DNA from 2 places in the Kitasatospora sp. NPDC004669 genome. Region 1 is predicted to be linked to the other one. Evidence: riboswitches for the same ligand, from Rfam matches in the RefSeq annotation. Region 1 holds a riboswitch; the other holds the start of a gene.
The links. A riboswitch is a leader RNA that binds a small molecule or an ion and turns the genes downstream of it on or off. The one in region 1 is predicted to bind glycine.
Positions count from the first base shown of each region.

Region 2: it holds a riboswitch for glycine, as region 1 does, so the genes downstream of both, gcvT (glycine cleavage system aminomethyltransferase GcvT) here and gcvP (aminomethyl-transferring glycine dehydrogenase) in region 1, are expected to answer to the same signal.

Region 1 covers NZ_JBEXKB010000056.1:14,106-26,050, forward strand. Annotated here, with positions in the region: gene ABZW30_RS34490 (DUF2382 domain-containing protein) at 1-993, opposite strand, end outside; glycine riboswitch at 1,160-1,263, shown strand; gene gcvP (aminomethyl-transferring glycine dehydrogenase) at 1,502-4,402, shown strand; gene ABZW30_RS34500 (DUF5999 family protein) at 4,585-4,776, opposite strand; gene ABZW30_RS34505 (hypothetical protein) at 5,215-5,787, opposite strand; gene ABZW30_RS34510 (glutamate--cysteine ligase) at 6,174-7,679, shown strand; gene ABZW30_RS34515 (CPBP family intramembrane glutamic endopeptidase) at 7,756-8,544, shown strand; gene ABZW30_RS34520 (HAD domain-containing protein) at 8,522-9,064, opposite strand; gene ABZW30_RS34525 (hypothetical protein) at 9,165-9,293, opposite strand; gene ABZW30_RS34530 (alpha/beta fold hydrolase) at 9,397-10,098, opposite strand; gene ABZW30_RS34535 (sugar porter family MFS transporter) at 10,156-11,568, opposite strand; gene ABZW30_RS34540 (FMN-binding negative transcriptional regulator) at 11,683-11,945, opposite strand, start outside.
Region 2 covers NZ_JBEXKB010000037.1:7,988-19,932, forward strand. Annotated here, with positions in the region: gene tgmB (ATP-grasp ribosomal peptide maturase) at 1-360, shown strand, start outside; gene tgmC (ATP-grasp peptide maturase system methyltransferase) at 357-1,502, shown strand; gene ABZW30_RS27385 (DUF6087 family protein) at 1,544-1,837, shown strand; gene ABZW30_RS27390 (L-serine ammonia-lyase) at 1,978-3,345, opposite strand; gene glyA (serine hydroxymethyltransferase) at 3,521-4,801, opposite strand; gene gcvH (glycine cleavage system protein GcvH) at 4,938-5,315, opposite strand; gene gcvT (glycine cleavage system aminomethyltransferase GcvT) at 5,512-6,633, opposite strand; glycine riboswitch at 6,865-6,969, opposite strand; gene ABZW30_RS27410 (enhanced serine sensitivity protein SseB C-terminal domain-containing protein) at 7,191-7,976, shown strand; gene ABZW30_RS27415 (enhanced serine sensitivity protein SseB C-terminal domain-containing protein) at 8,106-9,020, shown strand; gene ABZW30_RS27420 (ABC transporter permease) at 9,485-10,480, shown strand; gene ABZW30_RS27425 (ABC transporter substrate-binding protein) at 10,547-11,945, shown strand, end outside.

The DNA.
Region 1 (11,945 bases):
CTGCTCGACCGACTCGGCGATCGCCTTCTCGGTGAGGGCGGAGCGCTCGGCCTCGCTCACCGGCATGCGCTCCACCCGGACACGCTCGCGGACCACCGGGACGCGGCGCTCGACCTGTTCGGTGGTCACGTACTTGCGCAGCTTCGCGGTGCCCAGGATGTGCCACTGGGTGGTGATGTCCAGCCGTTCCTCGCGGCAGGTGATCTCGACCGGGCCGCTCGGGGCCGAGGGGGAGGCGGCGCCGCCGGTGGCGGGCGCACGGGTGGCCCTGGTCTCGGCGGGCCGCGGCTTGGGCTCGACGGTGGGGGCGGCGGCGGGCTCGGGGGGGCGGAAGGCGGGCGGCTTGGTGGCCGCGGTTGTGCTGGTGGTGGTGCTGGTGGTGGGGGTGGCGGCGGGCTCGGGGGAGCGGAAGGCGAGCGGCTTGGTGGCCTCGGCGGCCGGAGTGGTGCCGAAGTCGAGGTTGGGTTGGGCGGTCCGGCCGCCCTCCCCGGCGGCCGGAGTGGTGCCGAAGTCGAGGTCGGGTTCGGCGGTCCGGCCGCCCTCCCCGGCGGCCGGAGTGGTGCCGAAGTCGAGGTCGGGTTCGGCGGTCCGGCCGCCCTCCTCGGTGGTCGGGCGGCCGTCCATCCGGGTGTCCAGGCCGTAGTAGCGGTAGAGCTGGAGTTCCTGGGCGGGCGAGAGGTGCTGGCCCACGCCGAAGTCCGGCGAGTCCTTCACCAGCGACTTGTCGTACGGCACCCGGAGCTCGTTGTCGGAGAACTCGCTGGTGGCGAGCGGGACGAAGGCGTCCCGGCCGAAGACGCCGGTCCGGACGGCAGCCCATTCCGGCTGGCCGGTGGCGTCGTCCAGGTACACCTCGTCGACCGTTCCGATCTTGTCTCCGTTGCGGTCGACCGCTTTGTGGCCGATGAGGTCCCGGGGGTCGATGTCGGTCTGCACTCTTGCCTCCAGTGCGCTGCGCCTGCGGAACTCCCGCAGGTACGGCGGTCGGAGCACCGTCCCGTCCGCCACTTCACACCAAAAGGCATGAATCGGATGGGCGCGACCGGGGTGCGCCGGACGGGCTCCGCGCTGGGCCGACCGGGGGACGCGCGTAGACCTCGAGTGACCTGACACACCCGTGATCGGAAGGCCTCCCGCTGGTACCCTGGGCGGCGACCGCCGAGCCCGCTCGGGAGAGTCCCCGACGGCGAAAACCACTGGTCGGGGCGCCGAAGGAGCAACTCCTCCCCGGAATCTCTCAGGCATCCGTACCGTGCGGGATAGGTCACTCTGGAAAGCAGGGCAGGACCGCCGGCGCGGGAGCCGGCGATCACCACCCTCACCGACGGTGCAAGCCGACGGAGCGCCACCAGCGCGACGTGCGGGCGAAGCTCTCAGGTCCCGATGACAGAGGGGGAGGCCTTCCGGGTTCGTCCGCCCAGGCCGATCCGCTGTCCGCAGCGGTGAACGCCGGTCGGCGTGCGTGCCCCTGCCGGTCCGTGACCAGGAGGCCTCGACCACCATGAACGCCCAGCCGAACGCGGGACGCCCTACCGGCGCCTCGACCCTCACCGAGCTTGAGCTGGCCAGCCCCTTCGAGAACCGCCACATCGGCCCCGACGCCGCCGCGCAGGAGAAGATGCTGGCGTCCGTCGGCTACGGCTCGCTGGACGAGCTCGCCGCCACGGCCGTTCCCGAGGCGATCCGCTCCATCACCGCCCTGGACCTGCCCGCCGGCCGCAGCGAGGCGCAGGTCCTCGCCGAGCTGCGCGAGCTGGCGAGCCACAACAAGGTGCTCCAGCCGATGATCGGCCTGGGCTACTACGGCACCTTCACCCCGCCGGTGATCCTGCGCAACGTCATGGAGAACCCGGCCTGGTACACCGCCTACACCCCGTACCAGCCGGAGATCTCGCAGGGCCGCCTGGAGGCGCTGCTCAACTTCCAGACCCTGGTCTCCGACCTGACCGGTCTGCCCACCTCCGGCTCCTCGCTGCTGGACGAGGGCACCGCGGCCGCCGAGGCGATGGCGCTGGCCCGCCGCGTCACCAAGGTCAAGGGCGGCGTCTTCCTGGTCGACGCCGAGACCCTGCCCCAGACCGTCGCGGTGATCAACACCCGCGCCGTGCCGACCGGCGTCGAGGTCGTCGTCGCCGACCTGTCCGAGGGCATCCCGGCCGAGATCGCCGAGCGCGGCGTCTTCGGTGTGCTGCTGCAGTACCCGGGCGCCACCGGTGTGGTCCGGGACCTCGCCCCGGTGATCGAGCAGGCGCAGGGGCTGGGCGCGATCGTCGCCGTGGCCGCCGACCTGCTGGCGCTGACCCTGCTCAAGTCCCCGGGCTCGCTGGGCGCCGACATCGCCTGCGGCACCTCGCAGCGCTTCGGCGTGCCGATGGGCTTCGGCGGCCCGCACGCCGGCTACCTGTCGGTGCGTGCCGAGTACGCCCGCTCGCTGCCCGGCCGCCTGGTCGGCGTGTCCGTCGACGCCGACGGCAACCGCGCCTACCGCCTGGCGCTGCAGACCCGCGAGCAGCACATCCGCCGCGAGAAGGCCACCAGCAACATCTGCACCGCCCAGGTGCTGCTCGCCGTGATGGCTTCGATGTACACGGTCTACCACGGCCCGGACGGCCTGGCCGACATCGCCCGCCGCACCCACCGCTACGCCGCCGCCCTCGCCGAGGGCCTGCGGGCCGGCGGCGTCGAGCTGCTGCACGGCGAGTTCTTCGACACCGTCACCGCCGTCGTCCCGGGCCGCGCCGCCGAGATCGCCGCCGTCGCCCGCACGCACGGCATCAACGTCCACCAGGACGGTGCGGACCGGATCTCGATCTCCACCGACGAGACCACCACCCGCGAGCACCTGGCCGGTGTCTGGGCCGCGTTCGGCGTGCCCGCCGTCGAGGTGGCCGAGGCCGCCGAGACGCTGCCCGCCGCGCTGCTGCGCGAGGACGAGTACCTGACCCACCCGGTCTTCCACAGCCACCGCTCGGAGACCGCCATGCTGCGCTACCTGCGTCGCCTGTCGGACCGGGACTACGCGCTGGACCGCGGAATGATCCCGCTGGGCTCCTGCACCATGAAGCTCAACGCGACCACCGAGATGGAGGCGGTGACCTGGCCGGAGTTCGGACAGCTGCACCCCTTCGCCCCGATCGACCAGGCCGAGGGCTTCCTGACCCTGATCCGCCAGCTGGAGCAGCAGCTGGTCGAGGTCACCGGCTACGACGCCGTCTCGATCCAGCCGAACGCCGGCTCCCAGGGCGAGCTGGCCGGCCTGCTGGCCGTCCGCGCCTACCACCACGCCAACGGCGACACCCAGCGCGACGTCTGCCTGATCCCGTCCTCGGCGCACGGCACCAACGCCGCCTCCGCGGTGATGGCCGGCATGCGCGTGGTCGTGGTGAAGACCTTGGTCGACGGCGACGTGGACGTCGAGGACCTGAAGGCCAAGATCGAGCAGCACCGCGACAACCTCTCGGTGCTGATGGTCACCTACCCGTCGACCCACGGCGTGTACGAGACCCAGATCACCGACATCTGCGCCCTGGTGCACGAGGCCGGTGGCCAGGTCTACGTGGACGGCGCCAACCTGAACGCCCTGGTCGGCCTGGCCAAGCCGGGCAAGTTCGGCGCGGACGTCTCGCACCTGAACCTGCACAAGACCTTCTGCATCCCGCACGGCGGCGGCGGCCCGGGCGTCGGCCCGGTCGCGGTCCGCGCCCACCTGGCGCCGTACCTGCCGAACCACCCGCTGCAGGAGGAGGCCGGCCCGGCGACCGGCGTCGGCCCGATCTCGGCCGCGCCGTGGGGCTCGGCGGCGATCCTGCCGATCTCCTGGGCGTACGTCCGGCTGATGGGCGGCGAGGGCCTCAAGCACGCGACCCAGGTCGCGGTGCTGAACGCCAACTACATCGCCAAGCGGCTGGCGCCGCACTTCCCGGTGCTCTACACCGGCCCGGGCGGGCTGGTCGCGCACGAGTGCATCATCGACCTGCGCCCGCTGACCAAGGAGACGGGCGTGACGGTGGACGACATCGCCAAGCGCCTGATCGACTACGGCTTCCACGCGCCGACGATGTCCTTCCCGGTGGCCGGCACGCTGATGATCGAGCCGACCGAGTCCGAGGACCTGCACGAGATCGACCGGTTCTGCGACGCGATGATCGCGATCCGCGCCGAGATCGACAAGGTCGGCTCGGGCGAGTGGGCCGCCGAGGACAACCCGCTGCGCAACGCCCCGCACACCGCCGCCATCCTGGCCGGCGACTGGGCGCACGGCTACTCGCGGCAGGAGGCGGTCTTCCCGGCCGGCGTGAACCCGGCGGACAAGTACTGGCCGCCGGTGAGCCGGATCGACGGCGCGTACGGCGACCGCAACCTGGTCTGCTCCTGCCCGCCGCTGGACGAGTACGGCGTCTGATCCTCATCGGACGGGCAATGCGGCAGGGCCCCGGCGGATCGTTTCCGCTGGGGCCCTGCCCTTTGTCCCGCGCTATCAGGTCGGCGGCTGCCCCCCCGCCGGGCGGTCCAGGGTCGTACGGTTCCGGTCCGTACGGAGCGGTCCGCCCACTCTCAGTCAGTGCTGTCTCGGCCCGCGGTCTCTCAGGCCGCGTGGGCGATGGGGCGGCGCGGGTCGATCACCCGGCCGTCGGGCAGCAGCTCTCCGGTGTCCTCGAACAGTACGACGCCGTTGCAGAGCAGGCTCCAGCCCTGCTCCGGGTGGCAGGCCACCGGCACGGCCGCCTCGCGGTCCTCGGACTCGGCCGACGGGCACTCAGGACGGTGCTGGCACATACACGTACCCTCGCTTCGCTCTGCGATCCTCCCCGTGGTGCGGTCCCGGAGGTGGTGCCGTCCGGGGCCGCCGCGGCAGTCGGATCCTGTCCGCGCGCCAGCCAGGTTTGACCAGCGCTCAAGTGGGTAGGACAGGTGGTCCTTCCACGCTGGTTCCCAGTGTCGGCATCTGCGGACGCGCGCGCAGCGATTTCGTGACATGCGCCACAACTACCGGGCAGAGATCACCCGTTCAGGTGGGGCCGGGGGAAAATCGCGCACCGATGGGTCAGTCGGGGCATGGCCCGATGGGGCCATTGCAAGTGGCTCGTCTCGGTGGTGGCCGTTCGGGTGAAACCATCGGCCGTTCGGGTGATGCTGCCGAGCGGGGTGCGTACGGCGAAGGGCCGCCGGGCGGACGGACCGGCGGCCGGTGCGGAGGGGCGGGAGCGCGCCGGTTCAGGAGGAGCCGAGCAGCAGCGGCCCGGCGAGCGGGGCGCGGGCGAGCAGCGGCAGCAGCTCGGCGGCCGGGTAGGCGCGGTGCGCGGTGACGCCGAGCGGGGCCGGGGCGAGCGGGATCAGCAGGTCGGCGGTCGGGCCGGCGTCGGGGCTGTGCAGCCAGAGCGCCGTCGCGTACTGGCCGGGGAAGGTGAGCAGCCGGGGCTGGCAACGGGAGCGGGAGTTCTGGGCGAGCTGCCAGGCCTCGCGCAGCGCCCGGACGGTGGAGGAGAGGTAGGGGCCGGCGGTGAAGTGGGAGAAGGTGTGGCCCTCCGCGCTCTGCACCACCTCGGCGGCGGCGGCCACGTCGGTGCCGTCCTTGATCAGGAAGCGCCAGCCGGTCCGGCGGGCGGCGGGGAGCTCGGGGCGCGGGCCGTCCAGGACGTGCACCGCGAGCGGATGCGCGGGGAGCAGTGGTCCGGTCGGGTGACGCAGTGCTGCGGCGGCGGGCTGGCGCAGCGCGGCGTCCGAGTCGAGCGCGCTCAGGACCGCGCGCAGGGCGCTCGGCGGGGGCTGGGGGGTCTGCAGGGTCATGGCGGGGTCCGCCTCTCCAAGCGAGATCGGCGTGCGAGTGCGGCATACCGGCGTGGCGCGGCGCGGCGCGGCGCGTCTACGGCGACGGGGCCCGGCCGTGTCCGGTTGTGCAGGATCGCGGAGCCGGCGCGGTCGCCGCCGTCGACGAGGGATTCGGGGCGGGAAGAGACCGGCCGGAGCGCAGTGCGGATTCCTCGAATTCATCGAACAAATGCGCAGGGTGATCTGTTTATCACAGGCTGTGGCGTCGGGCAAGTCTGCAGATGGTCTGAATTTCCGTCAGTTGCCTTGCATTGCAAGCCAGTACAGGCATTCGGGTATCGATCTTCGAGGTGGGCATGATGCTTGCACGGTCGGTCGGCCGGGTGTCTCAGGAGGAGGGGACCGTGGGCGAGAAGGTCGTGGCGACTCGGGCGGATCTGGCGGACCGGCAGCAGTACCGGCTCAAGCTCCAGGCCTGCCTCGACGCGCTCGGGCGGATGCTGCGCGAGGACCGCTTCGACCGGCCGCGGGCCGTGATGGGGCTGGAGATCGAGCTCAACCTGGCCGACGAGCAGGGCCTGCCGGTGATGCGCAACGCCCAGGTACTGAGCGCGATCGGCTCCAGTGACTTCCAGACCGAGCTGGGCCAGTTCAACATCGAGGTCAACATCGTGCCGCACCGGCTCTGCGGGCACGTCTTCGAGGAACTGCGCGAGGAGATCGACACCGGGCTGCGCTACGCCGACCGGCGGGCGGCCGAGGCCGGCGCCCGGATCGTCATGGTGGGCATCCTGCCGACCCTGGAGCACGACCACACCGGGCTGGACGCGATGAGCCTCAACCAGCGGTACAGCCTGCTCAGCGACCAGATCCTGGCCGCCCGGGGCGAGGACATCGCGCTGGACATCGAGGGCGTCGAGCACCTCCAGCTGGAGTCGATCACCATGGTGGCCGAGGCCGCCGCGACCTCGCTGCAGCTGCACCTGCAGGTGACCCCGGAGCGGTTCTCCTCGGTGTGGAACGCCGCCCAGGTGATCTGCGGTCCGCAGCTCGCGCTCGGCGCCAACTCCCCGTTCCTGTTCGGCCGGGAGCTGTGGCGGGAGACCCGTCCGGTGCTCTTCCAGCAGGCCTGTGACACCCGTTCGGCGGAGCTCAAGGCCCAGGGCGTGCGCCCGATCACCTGGTTCGGCGAGCGCTGGGTGGACTCGGCGTACGACCTGTTCGAAGAGAACCTGCGCTACTTCCCGGCGCTGCTGCCGATCTGCGACGACGAGGACCCGCTGAAGGTGCTGGCCTCCGGCGCCGCGCCCCGGCTCGCCGAGATGCGGCTGCACAACGGCACCATCTACCGCTGGAACCGGCCGGTCTACGACGTCTCCGGCGGGGTCGCGCACCTGCGGGTGGAGAACCGGGCGCTGCCGGCCGGCCCGACGGTGGCCGACACGCTGGCCAACGCCGCCTTCTACTACGGGCTGGTGCGGGTGCTCGCCGAGCAGCCCCGGCCGGTCTGGACCCGGCTGCCGTTCGAGCGGGCGGACGAGAACTTCCGCCAGGGCGCCCGGTACGGCATCGACGCGGTGTTCCAGTGGCCGCGCCCCGGCCGGGCGGGCCGCGGCGGCGGGCTGCAGACCGTCTCCGCCGTCGACCTGGTGCTGGGCGAGCTGCTGCCGATGGCTTACCAGGGGCTGGACGAGTGGGGTGTGGAGCCCGCCGACCGGGACCGCTACCTGGGGATCATCGAGCAGCGCTGTCTGCGCCGCACCAACGGCGCGGCCTGGCAGAGCGCGACCTTCCACCGGCTGCGCGAGCAGTACGGGATGGACCGCCCGGCCGCGCTCGCCGCGATGACCAGGCGCTACGCCGAGCACATGCGCGGCGGCGAGCCGGTGCACACCTGGCCGGTCGGCTAGCGCCTCGGCTGTGTCAGGATGATCGCTCCGGCGGTCGGCCGACCGCCGGAGCGATCATCCGTCCGCTGGAGCCTTCGTGACAACCCGCCCGACCGTGCCGGAGACCGTCCAGCCCACTCGCCGGCTGCTCGGCGTGGAGCTGCTGATCGTCCTCGGCCTCTCGCTCGGGGCCAGCGGGATCGGCGCGCTGATCAGCTTCGCGGGGTCGCTCACCGAACCGCTCAAGCTCGGCCAGCAGGTCGCCACGCTGAACGGCTCGCGCGCGCCCGGGCGGCCCTGGCTGGACCTGGTGTGGCAGCTCTACTACATCGGGCGCGGGTTGATGCCGGTGGTGCTGGTCGGCTACCTGCTGGTACGCGAGGGCACGTCGCTGCGGGTGCTGGGCTTCGACCTGCGCCAGAAGCTGCGCGACCTCGGCCGGGGCTCGGCCGTCGCGGCGGTGATCGGCGGCTCCGGGCTGGTGCTGTACCTGGCCGCGCAGGCGGCCGGGTACAACCTGACGGTCGCGCCCTCCGGGCTGCCGGACGTCTGGTGGCGGGTACCGGTGCTGGTGCTCTCGGCCTGGCAGAACGCGATCCTGGAGGAGGTCGTCGTCCTCGGCTACCTGCTGCGCCGGCTGGGGCAGTCGGGGTGGTCCTGGCCGGCGACGGTGGTGGCCAGCTCGGTGCTGCGCGGCTCGTACCACCTGTACCAGGGGGTCGGCGGGCTGGTCGGCAACATGGTGATGGGGGCGGTGTTCTGCCTGCTGTACCGGCGCTGGGGGCGGGTGATGCCGCTGGTGGCGGCGCACGCACTGATCGACACGGTGGCCTTCGTCGGGTACGCGCTGCTCGCCGGGCACGTCAGCTGGCTGCCGACTCCCTGACCGCCGATCCCTTGGCCGCCGACGCCCGGCCGCGCGGCGGGCGGGCGAGCAGCCGGTCGACGTGCCGGCGCTCCAGGCCCTGGCCGGGATCGATCGGCAGCAGCAGCCGGTCGCGGCGCCACAGCGACCTGCGGACCAGCCGGGACGGGATGACGTCGTCCACCCAGGCGAACGGACGGCCCTCGGCGTAGCGCAGCAGCGGGGCCCACTTACGGGCGGAGAACAACCCCATCAGCGGGACGCGCGGGTCGCCGGGCTGCGGGACGTACCCGGTGAAGCGGACGAAGGGGAGCGGGTCCAGGCCGATCGCCGGGGCGATGTGGGTGTTGGCCTGCTCCTCCCAGGTGGTGGCCCAGACCAGCTCGTACGTTCCGGAGAGTTCGCGCAGCCACTGGCCGTGCTCGGCGGCGAGCAGGACGGCGTAGCCGAGCAGGGTATGGGAGTCGAACCCGGCGTCCGGATGCGGACAGACCGGGTTCAGCACCCCGTCGACGTCCAGGAACAGCAGTGGCTTCGGCACCGGTGGGCTCTCCGAGTGGATGGTGTGTCCTACTCGCTCGGACGAACCACGGGCAGCACTGGTTGCTCTTCGGTGGGCGCACGCAGGGCGCACGGGGCGCTCACGGCGCGGGCGTGGGCGCGGGGGCGGGCACCGGTGCGTCCGGGGTGCTTCGGTGGGGGCTCCGGCGGGTGAGCCGGCGGACCTGGGGGTCGAGCAGGACGGTGACGCTGAGCAGCAGGTACAGCACGGCGCAGGCCCAGAGCGCGCCGGACGGGCCGAGTGCGGTGGCGGCCGGGTCGGTCCTTGGCCACGGTCGGCCCGGACACCGCCTCGACCGCGCGCTACGGCGGTCAGCCGAGGTGGCCCCGGAGGAAGGTGACGGTGCGGCGCCAGGCGATCCGGGACTGCAGGGCGTCGTAGGTGCCGAGCGGGTTCTCGTCGTTCATGAAGGCGTGCCCGGCCGGGTAGAAGTGGATTTCGGGGCGGACGTCGGTGGCCTCGCCGATCCGGATCGCGGTCTCGTCCACGGCAGCCATCGGGATCGAGCCGTCGCGTTCGCCGTAGTGCCCCAGGACGTGGGCGGTCAGACCGCGGTAGTCGAAGTCCGGGTCGGGCGGCAGGCCGTAGAAGGGGACCACGGCCGCCACCTTGTCCCCGGACCGGGCGGCGAGCAGCAGGGCGAAGCCGCCGCCCATGCAGAAGCCGACCGCGCCGACCGCGTCGCCGACCGTGCCGTCCAGGGAGAGCAGGTAGTCGACGGCGCCGGAGAGGTCCTCGACGGCCCGTTCGACCGGGAGTTCGCGCTTGAGGCGGGCGGCTTCGGCGCGGTCGTGGGTGGTGGCGCCGCCGAACAGGTCGGGGGCGAGGACGGTGAACCCCTCGGCGGCGAAGCGGTCGGCCATGTCCGCGACGTGCGAGGTGAGCCCCCACCACTCCTGCACCACCACCAGGCCGGGCCCGACCCCCTGCGGAGGGCGGGCCAGGTACCCGTGCGCGGTGCGGCCGTTGCTCGGGAAAGTGACGTTCTGCCGGGAGCCGCCCTGGTCAGGCATGGCTTCCTCTCGGTGGGTCGGGCCGCGTGCGGCGTGGGTGCGGAAGGGAGCGGCTTCTCAGCCCATCTCCTCCAGGGCGCGGCCCTTGGTCTCCTTGATGCAGAAGGCCACGAACGGGATGGAGAGCAGCGCGAAGGCCGTGTAGATGACGTACGTCGCGGAGAGGTTCCAGTCGGCGAGGTCCGGGAAGCTGACGGTGATCGCCCAGTTGGCGATCCACTGGGCCGAGGCGGCGACCGACAGCGCCAGCGCCCGGATCCGGTTGGGGAACATCTCGCCGAGCAGCACCCAGACCACCACGCCCCAGGAGAAGGCGAAGCAGAGCACGAAGACGTGCGCGGCGATCAGGGCGACGGTGGCGTGGGTGGTGTCGAGGGTGGCGGTGTCGCCGCTGCCGTGCCGGTAGGAGAACGCCCAGGCGGCCGTGCCCAGCGCGACCGCCATGCCGACGGAGCCGGCCAGGGCGAGCGGCTTGCGGCCGATCCGGTCCACCAGGACCATCGCGATCACCGTACCGATCACGTTGATGATCGAGGTGGAGAGGCTGATCAGCAGCGAGTTGGACTCGTTGATGCCGACCGACTGCCAGAGGAAGGATGAGTAGTAGAAGATCACGTTGATGCCGACGAACTGCTGGAACACCGAGGCGCCGATACCCACCCAGACGATCGGCAGCAGACCGAAGCGGCCGCCGAGCAGGTCCTTCAGCCGGGGCTTGTGGGCGGACTCCAGCACCGCGCGGATCTCCGCCACCCGGGCGTCCAGGTCGACGCCCTCGCCCTCGACCTCGACCAGCACCTCGCGGGCCTGCGCCTCACGGTGGTCGGCGATCAGGAAGCGCGGGGACTCCGGGATGGACAGCGCCATCAGGCCGTACACCAGGGCCGGGACGGCCTCGACGCCGAGCATCCACTGCCAGGCCTGGATGCCGCCGAGGTGGCCGGTGGACTCGCCGCCGGCGGCCTGGTTGAGCGCCCAGTTGGCGAGCTGGGAGACCGTGATGCCGAGCACGATCGCCATCTGCTGGAAGGAGGCGAGCCGGCCGCGGTAGGCGGTGGGGGCGACCTCGGCGATGTAGGTCGGCGCGATCACCGAGGCGATGCCGATCGCGACGCCGCCGACCACACGCCAGGCGGCGAGCAGCTCGATGTTCGGCGGGAACATCGAGCCGATGCCGCTGGCCGCGAAGAGTACGGCGGCCAGCAGCATCGTGCGCACCCGGCCGAGGTGGTCGGCCAACCGGCCGGCGACCACCGCGCCGGCGGCGGAGCCGAGCAGCGCGATGGCCACCACGAAGGCGGTGGTGCCGTGGCCCACCCCGAAGTGCTTCTGGATGCCCGTCACCGCACCGTTGATCACCGCGCTGTCGTAGCCGAACAGGAAGCCGCCCATGGCGGCCGCCGCGGAGATGAACACCACGTGCCCGAGGTGGGCCTCGCCGGAAGCCCGCTGACCGTGGACTGTGGACACGTGCGCTCCCCGAGGTGGACGGGCCCGGACTGACGGCGGGGCAGGACTCGTCTCACATTCGAGCAGCGCGGCGGCCGACCTGCCCGAGTTGATGGCCGATCGGGTGATCCGGGGTCAGTCGGCGGCGCGTGCCCTGGCCGCGCGCCGTTGGTGGCGCCGCAGCAGCTGGGTGCGGGCGGCGGTGTCCTGGTCGCGGCGGCGGGCGGGGCCGCTCGCGCGTTCGGTGAGGCGCTCGGCGATGGCGTGCTGCTCTTCGGCGGGCTTTTTGTCGTCGTACTTGAACTTGGCCCGCACCTCGCGGACCGTCAGACGGAGCCCGCGCAGACCGGGCAGCAGCCGGGCGAACTCACCCTCGCCGGGAACCACCCGGACCTCCG
Region 2 (11,945 bases), on a different contig from region 1:
CACCTGTTCCAGCAGCGCATCGACAAAATAGCCGACGTGCGGATCACCGTGATCGGCGACCGAGTGTTCGCCGTTCGGATCGACTGCGACCTGCTGGACTGGCGAGTCGACTACTCCACCCACACCTACACGGCGATCCCCGTCCCGGAGCACGTCGAGCACGCCCTGTTCGCTTACCTGGGGCACTTCGGGCTGGTCTTCGGCGCCTTCGACTTCGCGCTCACCGGCCCGGAGCGCGCCGCGGACAGCTGGGTGTGGATCGAGTGCAACCCCTCCGGGCAATGGGCTTGGATGGAGCCCCCGACCGGGCTGCCGATGACCGCCGCTCTGGCGGACCTTCTCCAGAGAGGAGCAGCATGACCGACACCGCACAGCTCCGGCGGCAGCTCGCCAACGGGATCACCGACCAGGGGCTGACCGAGCCGGCCTGGCGCAAGGCCGTCGAGGACGTGCCGCGCGAGGTGTTCCTCTCCGAAGCAGTGTTCCGCCAGGGCCGGGACCCGCAGGGCCTGACGGTCTACGAGCCGCTGCGCCGCCATCAGGTCCCTGAGGAGGAGTGGCTGGTGATGGCATACAGGAACGAGACGTGGGTGACACAGGTCGGCGGGGTCGACGCCGCCGACGCGACCGGCCCGGTGCACGGGCTGCCGACCTCGTCGTCCACGCTGCCCTCGCTCGTCGTTCGGATGCTGGAGGCCGCCGGCATCGCCGACGGTGACCGGGTCCGTGAGATCGGCACCGGCACCGGCTACTCCACCGCGGTCCTGTGCCACCGCCTCGGCGACGACCTGGTCACTTCGGTCGAGATCGACCGGGCGGCCGGAGCCCGCGCGCGGAAGGCCCTGCATGGCCTCGGCTACACCCCGACCCTGATCGTCGGCGACGGCCTGGACGAGCGGCAACCCGGTACGGACTTCGATCGGATCGTGGCGACCTGCTCGGTACGCAGCATCCCGTACCCGTGGCTCTGGCAGCTCCGACCCGGCGGCACCATCACGACGTGCCTCAGCGGGTGGATGCAAGCGTCCGGGCTGGTGCACCTCACGCTCCAGGATGACGGCACCGCGAGCGGCCGGTTCACCGGCGAGCAGACGGCGTTCATGCTCGCCCGGCCGCACCAGCCGCCGCCGCGCCCGACGTTCACCATGCACGCGGGCGTCGCCCGGCAGACCGGCCTCGACCCGTCGCGGCTGTGGTCCTGGACCGGCCGGTTTCTCGCCCAGCTCGCCGCGCCCTCGGCCGAGCTCCTGGGCGCCGGGGCCCAGGCGATCCTGCTCGACACCGCGACCGGCTCACAGGCCTGGACCGAGCCGGCCAGGGCGGGCTGGACGGTTCACCAGCGCGGGCCGCTGCCGCTCTGGGACGCGGTGGAGCGCACCTTCGAGCGCTGGGAGAAGGCCGGCGCCCCGGAGCAGGACCAGTTCGGTCTGACGGTGAATGGCGACGAACAGCGGGTGTGGATCGGCGCCCCTGGCGGCCCGAGTTGGCTGCTGCCCGTGTAGGCCGCCGCTAGGGTGGGTGACCAGTCGCGGAGGAGGGCCAGGTGGACGAGGACGAACCGCTGGAGACGTGGGCAGCACGCCGGGAGGAACGCCTGCGGCCGGTCGGACGGCTCAAGGCCGCGATCATCGGCCACGAGGACGCCCCATCCCACCTCCACCAGCATCTTCCCCGCCTGGTCTCCCGTTGGGACGGCTACCAGTGGGTGCCGGAGGCCATCGCCGACAACTACGCCGCCGCCCAGCGCATCCTTCACGGCATCGAGGGCGACGGAGTGATCCCCTTGCCTCCAGCCCCGCCACGTAAGAACCGCATCGGCAAGCATCGGAAGCCCTGACACTCCCCGTCTGGATGCCATCGCGGGTGGCCGGGCAGGGCCTACTCGTCATGCTTCCCGCCCCGCAGTGCCCGCTTCCATCGGGTGCTGCGGGGCGGGACCTCCGGAGGTCGGTAGGAGACCCTCATGCTGTGGGAGGCTCAGCACTCGATGACGTTCACGGCGAGGCCGCCGCGCGAGGTCTCCTTGTACTTGATCTTCATGTCGGCGCCGGTCTCCTTCATCGTCTTGATCGCCTTGTCCAGCGAGACGTGGTGCCGCCCGTCGCCGCGCAGGGCCATCCGGGCCGCGGTGACGGCCTTGACCGAGGCCATGCCGTTGCGCTCGATGCAGGGGATCTGGACCAGGCCGCCGACCGGGTCGCAGGTGAGGCCGAGGTTGTGCTCGATGCCGATCTCGGCGGCGTTCTCGACCTGCTCGGGGGTGCCGCCGAGGACCTCGGCGAGGCCGCCCGCGGCCATCGAGCAGGCGGAGCCGACCTCGCCCTGGCAACCGACCTCGGCGCCGGAGATGGAGGCGTTCTCCTTGAAGAGCATGCCGATGGCGCCGGCCGCGAGCAGGAAGCGGACGATGCCCTCCTCATCCGCGCCCGGGATGAAGTTCAGGTAGTAGTGCAGGACGGCCGGGATGATGCCCGCCGCGCCGTTCGTCGGCGCGGTGACCACCCGGCGGCCGGAGGCGTTCTCCTCGTTGACCGCCATCGCGTAGAGGGTCACCCACTCCATCGCGTTGGCCGGGCCGATGCCCTCGGCGCGCAGCGCGCGGGCGCCGGACGCGGCCCGGCGGCGGACCTTCAGGCCGCCCGGCAGGATGCCCTCGCGGGACATACCGGCCCGCACGCACTCCTGCATCACGGACCAGATCTCCAGCAGCCCGGTGCGGATCTCCTCCTCGCTGCGCCAGGCCTTCTCGTTCTCCAGCATCAGGCCGGAGATCGACAGCCCGGTCTCCCGGGTGAGCCGCAGCAGCTCCTCGCCGGTGCGGAAGGGGTAGCGCAGCGCTGTGTCGTCGGGCTTGACCCGGTCCGCGCCGATCGCGTCCTCGTCCACGACGAAGCCGCCGCCGACCGAGTAGTAGGTCTTCTCCAGCAGCGTGGAGCCGTCCGCCGCGTACGCCCAGAGGGTCATGCCGTTGGCGTGGTAGGGCAGCGAGCGGCGCCGGTGCAGGACCAGCTGGCTGTCCGGGTCGAAGTCGATGGGGTGCTCGCCGAGCAGGTTGATCCGCTTCTCGGCGGTGATCCGCTCCACGTCCTTGTCGGCCTGGTCGACGTCGACGGTGCGGGGCGAGTTGTTCTCCAGGCCGAGTAGGACGGCCTTCGGCGTGCCGTGGCCGTGGCCGGTGGCGCCGAGCGAGCCGTACAGCTCGGCGCGCACGGCCGTCACCTGGGGCAGCAGGCCTTCGGACCGCAGCCGGCGGGCGAACATCCGGGCGGCGCGCATCGGGCCGACGGTGTGGGAGCTCGACGGGCCGATGCCGATGGAGAAGAGGTCGAAGACACTGATGGCCACGGGGACGTCCTTGTCTGTCTCGTGGAGGGACTTGCAGGCAGGGCTGACATGGGACGGGGCACCCCGCTCACTGTCCAGTGTGCGGGGTGCCCCGGAGCCCCTGGTACGAATGGGGGGTGAGGCCGGTCACGCTACCGGCGGGTTGCCCGTCGGTAGGTCACCTACTCGCCGGTACCTACGCCTGGCCGCCCAGGGTGGGGTACAGCGGGTACTTGTCGGCCAGCGCGGTGACGCGGGCCTTCAGCGCGGCGGCGACGGTCTCGTCGAAGGCGGGCTTGAGCGCCTCGGCGATGATGTCGGCGACCTCGCGGAAGTCCTCGGCCTGGAAGCCGCGGGTGGCCAGGGCCGGGGTGCCGATGCGCAGGCCCGAGGTGACCATCGGCGGGCGCGGGTCGTTCGGGATGGCGTTGCGGTTGACCGTGATGCCGACCTCGTGCAGGCGGTCCTCGGCCTGCTGGCCGTCGAGCTGGCTGTTGCGCAGGTCGACCAGGACCAGGTGGACGTCGGTGCCGCCGGACAGCACGGTGGCACCGGCCTCGGCGACGTCGTCCTGCAGCAGACGCTCGGCGAGGATGCGGGCGCCATCCAGGGTGCGCTGCTGGCGCTCCTTGAACTCCTCCGAGGCGGCGACCTTGAAGGCGACGGCCTTGCCCGCGATCACGTGCTCCAGCGGGCCGCCCTGCTGGCCGGGGAAGACCGCGGAGTTGATCTTCTTGGCGTACTCGGCCTTGCACAGGATGACGCCGCCGCGCGGGCCGCCCAGGGTCTTGTGGGTGGTGGTGGTGACCACGTCCGCGTAGGGCACCGGGTTCGGGTGCAGGCCGGCGGCCACCAGGCCGGCGAAGTGCGCCATGTCCACCATGAGCAGGGCGCCGACCTCGTCGGCGATCCGGCGGAACTCGGCGAAGTCCAGCTGGCGCGGGTAGGCGGACCAGCCGGCGATGATCAGCTTCGGCTGGTGCTCCTTGGCCAGGCGCTCGACCTCGGCCATGTCGACCTGGCCGGTCTTCTCGTCCACGTGGTACGCGGCCACGTTGTAGAGCTTGCCGGAGAAGTTGATCTTCATGCCGTGGGTCAGGTGACCACCGTGGGCCAGGCTCAGGCCCAGGATGGTGTCGCCCGGCTGGATCAGCGCGAACATCGCGGCGGCGTTGGCCTGCGCGCCGGAGTGCGGCTGGACGTTGGCGTGCTCGGCGCCGAACAGGGCCTTGATGCGGTCGATCGCGATCTGCTCGACGACGTCGACGTGCTCGCAGCCCCCGTAGTAGCGGCGGCCGGGGTAGCCCTCGGCGTACTTGTTGGTGAGCACCGAGCCCTGGGCCTCCATGACCGCCACCGGGGCGAAGTTCTCGGAGGCGATCATCTCCAGGGTGGTCTGCTGGCGGTGCAGCTCGGCGTCGACCGCGGCGGCGATCTCCGGGTCGAGGGCGTGCAGGGACTGGTTGAGAACCGTCATGGTGTGGTCTTCCCGGGAGGAGGATCAGGGGTGCCGTGCGACGCGCGCCCTTGGCAGGGTGGTGGCGGGCGACGGGTGGGCGGAGGGACGGTGGGGGCGGGCCGGTGTGCGCGCGGCCCGCCCGGTGCCGAGCGGGTCAGCCGGCGTGGGTGAGCGCGTCGTACTCGTCGGCGCTGAGCAGCTCGTCCGTGGACTCCACGCGGACCTTGAACAGCCAGCCGCCCTCGAAGGGGGCGCTGTTGACCAGGGCGTTGTCGTCCAGGACGTCCTGGTTGACCTCGGTGACCTCGCCGGTCACCGGGGAGTACAGGTCGCTGACCGACTTGGTGGACTCCAGCTCGCCGCAGGTCTCGCCGGCGGTCACGGTGTCGCCGACCTCGGGCAGCTGCACGTAGACGATGTCACCGAGCGCGTCGGCGGCGTGCTTGGTGATACCGACCGTGGAGACACCGCCCTCGGCGGCCGTCAGCCACTCGTGCTCCTTGGTGTACTGCAGGTGCTGGGGGTTGCTCATGGCGTCATTCTCCAGGATGGGAAGCGGGTACGGCGAAGCGGGCCGCCGCGCGGACGGCTTTCGACGTGCGGGTATGGGATAACGGGGGGCCTTGAACCGGCCTCGACACGGCCTGGAAGGCCTCGTCCGGACGGCCTCAGCGGGCGCGCTGGTGGATCAGCGGGCGCGCCGGTGGATCAGCGGGCGCGCCGGTGGATCAGCGGGCGCGCTTGTAGAACGGCAGCGCCACGACCTGGACCGGCTCGTGCTTGCCGCGCACGTCCACCGCGACGGTGGTGCCGGGGGCCGCGTGGGCCGCGTCCACGTAGGCCATCGCGATCGGCTGGCCCAGGGTCGGGGACGGCGCGCCCGAGGTGATCCGGCCGATCGGGGTGCCCTCGGTGGAGACCACGGTGTACTCGGCGCGCGGCACCCGCTTGCCCTCGGAGACCAAGCCGACCAGCACCTTCGGCGGGTTGGTCTCGGCCGCGGCGGCGGCCTGCTCCAGCGCCTTGCGGCCGACGAAGGCGCCCTCGTTGGTGGTCTTGTCGAAGCGGACGACCCGGCCCAGGCCCGCGTCGAACGGGGTGAGGTCGGTGGACAGCTCGTGCCCGTACAGCGGCATGCCCGCCTCCAGGCGCAGGGTGTCGCGGCAGGACAGGCCGCACGGGACCAGGCCGTGGCCCTCGCCGGCGACGGTCAGCGCCTGCCAGATCGCCTCGGCGTCGACCGGGTGGCAGAAGATCTCGAAGCCGTCCTCGCCGGTGTAGCCGGTGCGGGCCAGCAGCACCTCGCGGCCGGCCACCTGGGCCGGGAGGACGGCGTAGTACTTCAGGCCGGGCAGGTCGGCCTCGGTGGTCCTGGCCAGGATCTCCGTGGACTCCGGACCCTGGACGGCGATCAGCGCGTAGGTGTCGCGGTCGTCGGTGACGACGGCGTCGAAGCCCTTGGCGCGGGCGATCAGTTCGTCCAGGACCAGCTGGGCGTTGGAGGCGTTGGCGACGACCAGGAAGGCGTCCGCGCGCAGGCGGTAGACGATCAGGTCGTCCAGGATGCCGCCGTCCTCGGCGCAGATCATGGTGTAGCGGGCGCGCAGCTCACCGAGCGCGGAGACGAAGCCGACCAGCGCGTGGTCCAGCATCTCGCCGGCCTGCGGGCCGGTGACGGTGATCTCGCCCATGTGCGAGAGGTCGAACAGACCGGCCTTGGTGCGGACCGCGAGGTGCTCCTCGCGCTCGCTGCCGTAACGCAGCGGCATGTCCCAGCCGGCGAAGTCGGTCATGGTCGCGCCGAGGGCGCGGTGCAGCGCGTCGAGCGCGGTCAGGCGGAGGGACGACATGGCCAGGAACTCCTCGGTCGGGGCACTCAGGGGTGCACGCGCCGGAACCGGACCCGCTCGGGGACCGACCCTGCGCGCGGGCATGCGGCGGCGTGGGTCTCCCCATCTGTCGTCGAACCTGAGAGCTTCACCGCTCACCTGCCCGCAGCTGTTTCCAGCTTGGAGGACAGCATGGCGGCTTGCACCGTGGGTGGGCGCGCGACAGGGCCGCGCGCCGCTTTCCAGATGTGCCTAACCCGCGCGGTAGGGGGGCCTGAGAGATTCCGGGGAGGACTTGCTCCTTCGGCGCCGGCTGTACCGCCTGAGCGGCACTCCGGGCTCTCCCGCGCGGGTTCGAGCGGCCGGTGTGGAGTTGTGGGGGCCCGCGGCGCATGCCGACGGACGCGCACATCATGGCACGTCCGCGCGGAGGAGGGGAGGGGGGACCCGGTCACGCGGCACGGGGCGGACCCGGTCACACGACATAGAGGCGAACACGAGCCCTAAACTCTTCCGCGTCGGCACAGCAGTGGGCAGCCGACCGGCAGAGGGCGGTTCAGGCGCGCATGGAGTACCCGGTGGGGCAGCAGCAGGGATGGGGCGGGCCGGAGTCGGCGCCGTCGGGCGGTGCCTGGCCGGCCAACGAGCTGGAGCAGGTGCTGACGGCCGCGCTGGGCGACCCGGGCGCGACGCCGCGGGTGATCGAGGTGCTGGCCCGCAGTCAGGTGTGGATCCCGCTGCCGGCCGGGGGAGACCCGGCCGGGCAGGCGCTGGACCTGCCGACCATCGAGCTGGCCGGCGACCCGTACGTGCCGGTGTTCTCCTCGCAGGAGCTGTTCCTCCAGCAGGCGCCGGGGATGGCATTCGCGATCGCGCCCGCCTGGGAGTTCGCCCGCGGACTGCCGTTGGGCGTGGGCATCGCGGTCAACCCCGAGGCGGCGGTGGGCATCCCGGTGCCGCCGCAGGGCGTGGCCGAGCTGCGCCGCGGGCCGCGTGACGACCGTTGGGAGCAGCACCCGCAGGCGCCGACCGGCGGCCGGGTGGCGCTGCGCGAGCCGGTACCGGGCGAGGACCCGGAGCACTTCCTGGCCGCCTGTCGGGCGGAACTGTCGGCCTTGCCCGGGGTGTTGACCGCGCGCCGGGCGCTGGCCAGCATCGAGGGCGAACCGACCGTGATGTTCGTGGGCGTCCAGCTGGACCCGGCCGCCCCGGCCGACCCGGGCGCGGTGAACGAGGCGCTCGGCCGGGCGCTGGGAACCGCGCCGCTGCCCGGCGGCGTCCACCTGGTACTTCTCGACCTCGCTGAGGACCCGGTGGTCGAGTGGCTGCTCACCCGGGTACTGCCTTTCTACACGCGGGTGTGAGTGGGGTCCGCTGACAGGCACGTCCAACAGGCACGTCGCCGTGGCGGCGGCCGGTGCCGCGCCATAGGGTGCGTGCAGACGGCCGACGGGCCGGCTGGTTCGAGGAAAGAGGCGCGGCGAGGTGGGCGCATGAGTGCGGGAGCGGGAACGGGCGGTGTGCCGGGGCCCTGGGGCCAGGCGCCGGCCGGGCGCCCGGCGGCGGATCCGGGCGCGTTGGAGCGCGCCCTGCGCGAGGTCGCGCCGGAGCGCTTCGACGCGTACGAGCGGCTGCTGCACGCGCTGGCCGACGGTCAGGTCTGGATGCTGCTCTGGCACGGCACGCCGGGCAGTCCGGACGCGCAGTACGGGAACATGGAGATCAGCGGCCACGGCTACGCGCCGGCCGTGACCTCGCCCGAGCAGCTGACGGCCTCCGGCTGGGCCCGCGCCCACGAGGTCATCTCCGGACGGGAGATCGCCGCCTCGCTGTACCGCACCCGCTGGGGCCTGTGGCTCAACCCGCACGCCCCCGGCGGCGGGGTCGGCGTGCCCTGGGCGGACCTGCGGCGGATCGCCGCGGGCCTGGACCGGCTGCCGGCCGGTCCGTTGAAGCTGAGTGAGCCGCAGGTGAACGCCCAGCAGTTCTTCGCGCTGCTGGAGCGGCAGGCCGGTGAGGTGCGTGCGGTCCGGGCGCTGCGCCGTGCCTGGGTGCAGCCGGCGGTGGGGGAGCCGTACCTGGCGATCGGGCTGGACCTGTACGAGAGTTCGCCGCCGGCCGTGGAGGCGGTGCGGGCGCTGATGCAGCGGGCGATCGCGGTGGCCCCGGAGGGGCTCGCGGTGTCCACGGTGGCGATGGCGGACGAGTACGACCCGGTGGCGCTGTGGATGCGCGCCAACGCGCGGCCGTTCTTCGACCGCGAGGCGGGCCGCCCGCCGACCGGTCCGTACCCGTCGGTGGCGGCGCCCGGCTACCACTCGCAGGCCGGGTACTACGGCACCCAGCCGCCCGCGCCGGGCTGGGGTCAGCAGCCGCCGCAGGCGTGGCCCGGATACCCGGGCCGCTGATCTCAAAACCCTTTCTTGCCAAAGCCTTTACCAAGAAGCCGACTTGATTCTCCGTCAGGTCGGCTTCGGTGCTTTCCGGACGAATTTCCCATTCCGGAGTCCGGACATCTTGGCATGGCTGTTACAGCCGTGTGAAGAGGGATATGCCGAGGACCGGAGAGGTGCATGTACGCAGATCACAGTTGGGCATCTGTCGGTTGTCAGGGCTGGCGCAAGGCTGTTCGCATGTCGGAGAGTTCTGCGCAACGCACCGCGCGTACTGGAAGCCCCACGAAGGTGAACGCGCACGCCGACCGCTCGATCCATGCGACGCCCATCCCGCGTGGTGGCAGTACCTGTGCACGCCCGTACTGCCGCGAACACCCGCTCCTCCTAAGCACCTCCGCACGTCCGCAGCCGCACCGCCGAAGCCGGCGCCCGGCACCCGTGGGCCGGCCACCGTCGGCGAGGGGACCCAACTGACCATGACCGCATCCGTGACAACCGCCGGGAACGAACCGGAGGCACCGGCCTCCCCGACCCCGGCCAAGACGATCGAGGGCCGTTCCCTCGGTCGGATCGCCTGGACCCGCTTCAAGCGGGACAAGGCCGCCGTCGCCGGCGGCGTCGTGGTGATCCTGCTGATCCTGCTCGCCGTGCTGGCCAAGCCGATCGAGGCGATGTTCGGGCTCGACCCCGACGCGCTCCACCAGGATCCGGACATCCTGGACGCCAACCTCGGCGGTCTGCCGATCGGGGACTGGGGCGGGATGAGCGGGGACCACCCACTCGGTGTCGACCCCCTGCAGGGCCGTGACCTGCTCTCCCGGGTCATCGAGGGCTCCTGGGTCTCCCTGCTGGTCGCCTTCGGCGCGACCCTGCTGTCCAACACCATCGGCACCGTGCTCGGCGTGATGGCCGGCTACTACGGCGGCTGGGTGGACACCCTGATCAGCCGGGTGATGGACATCTTCCTGGCCTTCCCGCTGCTGCTGTTCGCCATCGCGATCTCCGCCTCGCTCCAGGGCGGCGCGTTCGGCCTGCACGGCCTCCCGCTGCACATCATGGTGCTGATCTTCGTGATCGGCTTCTTCAACTGGCCCTACATGGGCCGGATCGTGCGCGGACAGACGCTGTCGCTGCGCGAGCGGGAGTTCGTCCACGCGGCCCGCAGTCTGGGCGCCCGCGGCCCGTTCATCCTGTTCAAGGAACTGCTGCCCAACCTGGTCGGTCCGATCCTGGTCTACTCGACCCTGCTGATCCCGACCAACATCCTCTTCGAGGCCGGGCTCAGCTTCCTCGGCGTCGGAATCCAGCCCCCGCAGGCCTCCTGGGGCGGGATGCTCAACGACGCGATCAGGTACTACCAGGTCGACCCCCAGTACATGGTGGTCCCCGGTATGGCGATCTTCCTGACCGTGCTCGCCTTCAACCTGCTCGGCGACGGGCTCCGTGATGCCCTCGATCCCAAGAGCAACTGACCCTGATCGACTGACCCTGCGTCAGGACCCTTCCTCCTCCACATCCTCAAGGGGTTGATCTCACCCATGCGTAGGTCCCGTACCGTCGCGCTGACCGCCGCGGCCGCAGCAGCGGTCCTGGTCGTCACCGGCTGCTCCTCCAGCTCGAAGAGCAGCGACACGTCCTCCTCGGCCTCCGGCTCCACGGCCGGCGGCGCGGACGCGGCCACCAAGAGCATCGTCAACGCCTCGGACAAGAAGGGCGGGACGGTCACCTACGAGATGAAGGGCACCCCCGACTCCCTCGACCCGGGGAACACGTACTACGCGTACATCTACAACTTCTCGCGCCTGTACGGGCGTCCGCTGACCACCTTCAACCCGGCCCCGGGCGAGGACGGCAACAAGCTCGTCCCAGACCTCGCCGAGTCCATGGGCCAGCCCAGTGCGGACGGTCTGACCTGGACGTACAAGCTGCGCGCGGGCCTGAAGTACGACGACGGCACCCCGATCACCTCCAAGGACGTCAAGTACGCCGTCGAGCGCTCCAACTTCGCGCCGGACGTGAACTCCAACGGCCCGACGTACTTCCACGACCTGCTGGTCGACAACCCGACGCCGTACCAGGGTCCGTACAAGGACAAGACCGGCGACCTGAAGTCGATCGAGACTCCGGACGACCTCACCATCGTCTTCCACCTCCAGCACCCCTTCGCGGACTTCGACTACCTGGTCAGCGCCCCGCAGACCGTGCCGGTCCCGCAGGCCAAGGACACCGGCGCCGACTACGTCAAGCACATCGTGGCCTCGGGTGCCTACAAGTTCGAGTCCTACGAGGATGGCAAGCAGGCCGTCCTGGTGCCGAACACCAACTGGGACAAGAGCACCGACCCGATCCGCAAGCAGCTCGCGGACAAGATCGTGCTCAAGATGAACATCGACCAGGCCACCATCGACAAGGACCTGCTGGCCGGCAACGCCCAGGTCGACCTGGTGGGCGGCGGCGTCGACCCGCAGACCCAGGCGCAGATCCTTCGCGACCCGAAGCTCAAGGCCAAGACCGACAACGCCTACGGCGGCCGCCTGGTCTACATGGCGATCAACACCCAGGTCGCGCCGTTCGACAACCTGGACTGCCGCAAGGCCGTCCAGTTCGCGATCGACAAGGTCTCGGTGCAGACCGCCGAGGGCGGCCCGATCCGCGGCCAGATCGCCAACACCGTCCTGCCGCCCGACATCCCGGGCCACCAGGACTTCAACCTGTACGAGACCAAGGACAACAAGGGTGACGAGGCCAAGGCCAAGGACGCCCTGAAGGCCTGCGGCAAGGACGGCGGCTTCAGCACGGTGCTGACCGCCCGCACCGAGCGCGCCACCGAGATCGCCGCGGCGACCTCGATCCAGGCCGCGCTGAAGAAGGTCGGCATCAACGCCGAGATCCAGCAGTTCCCGCAGGGCAAGTACCTGACCGACAGCGCCGGTGCCC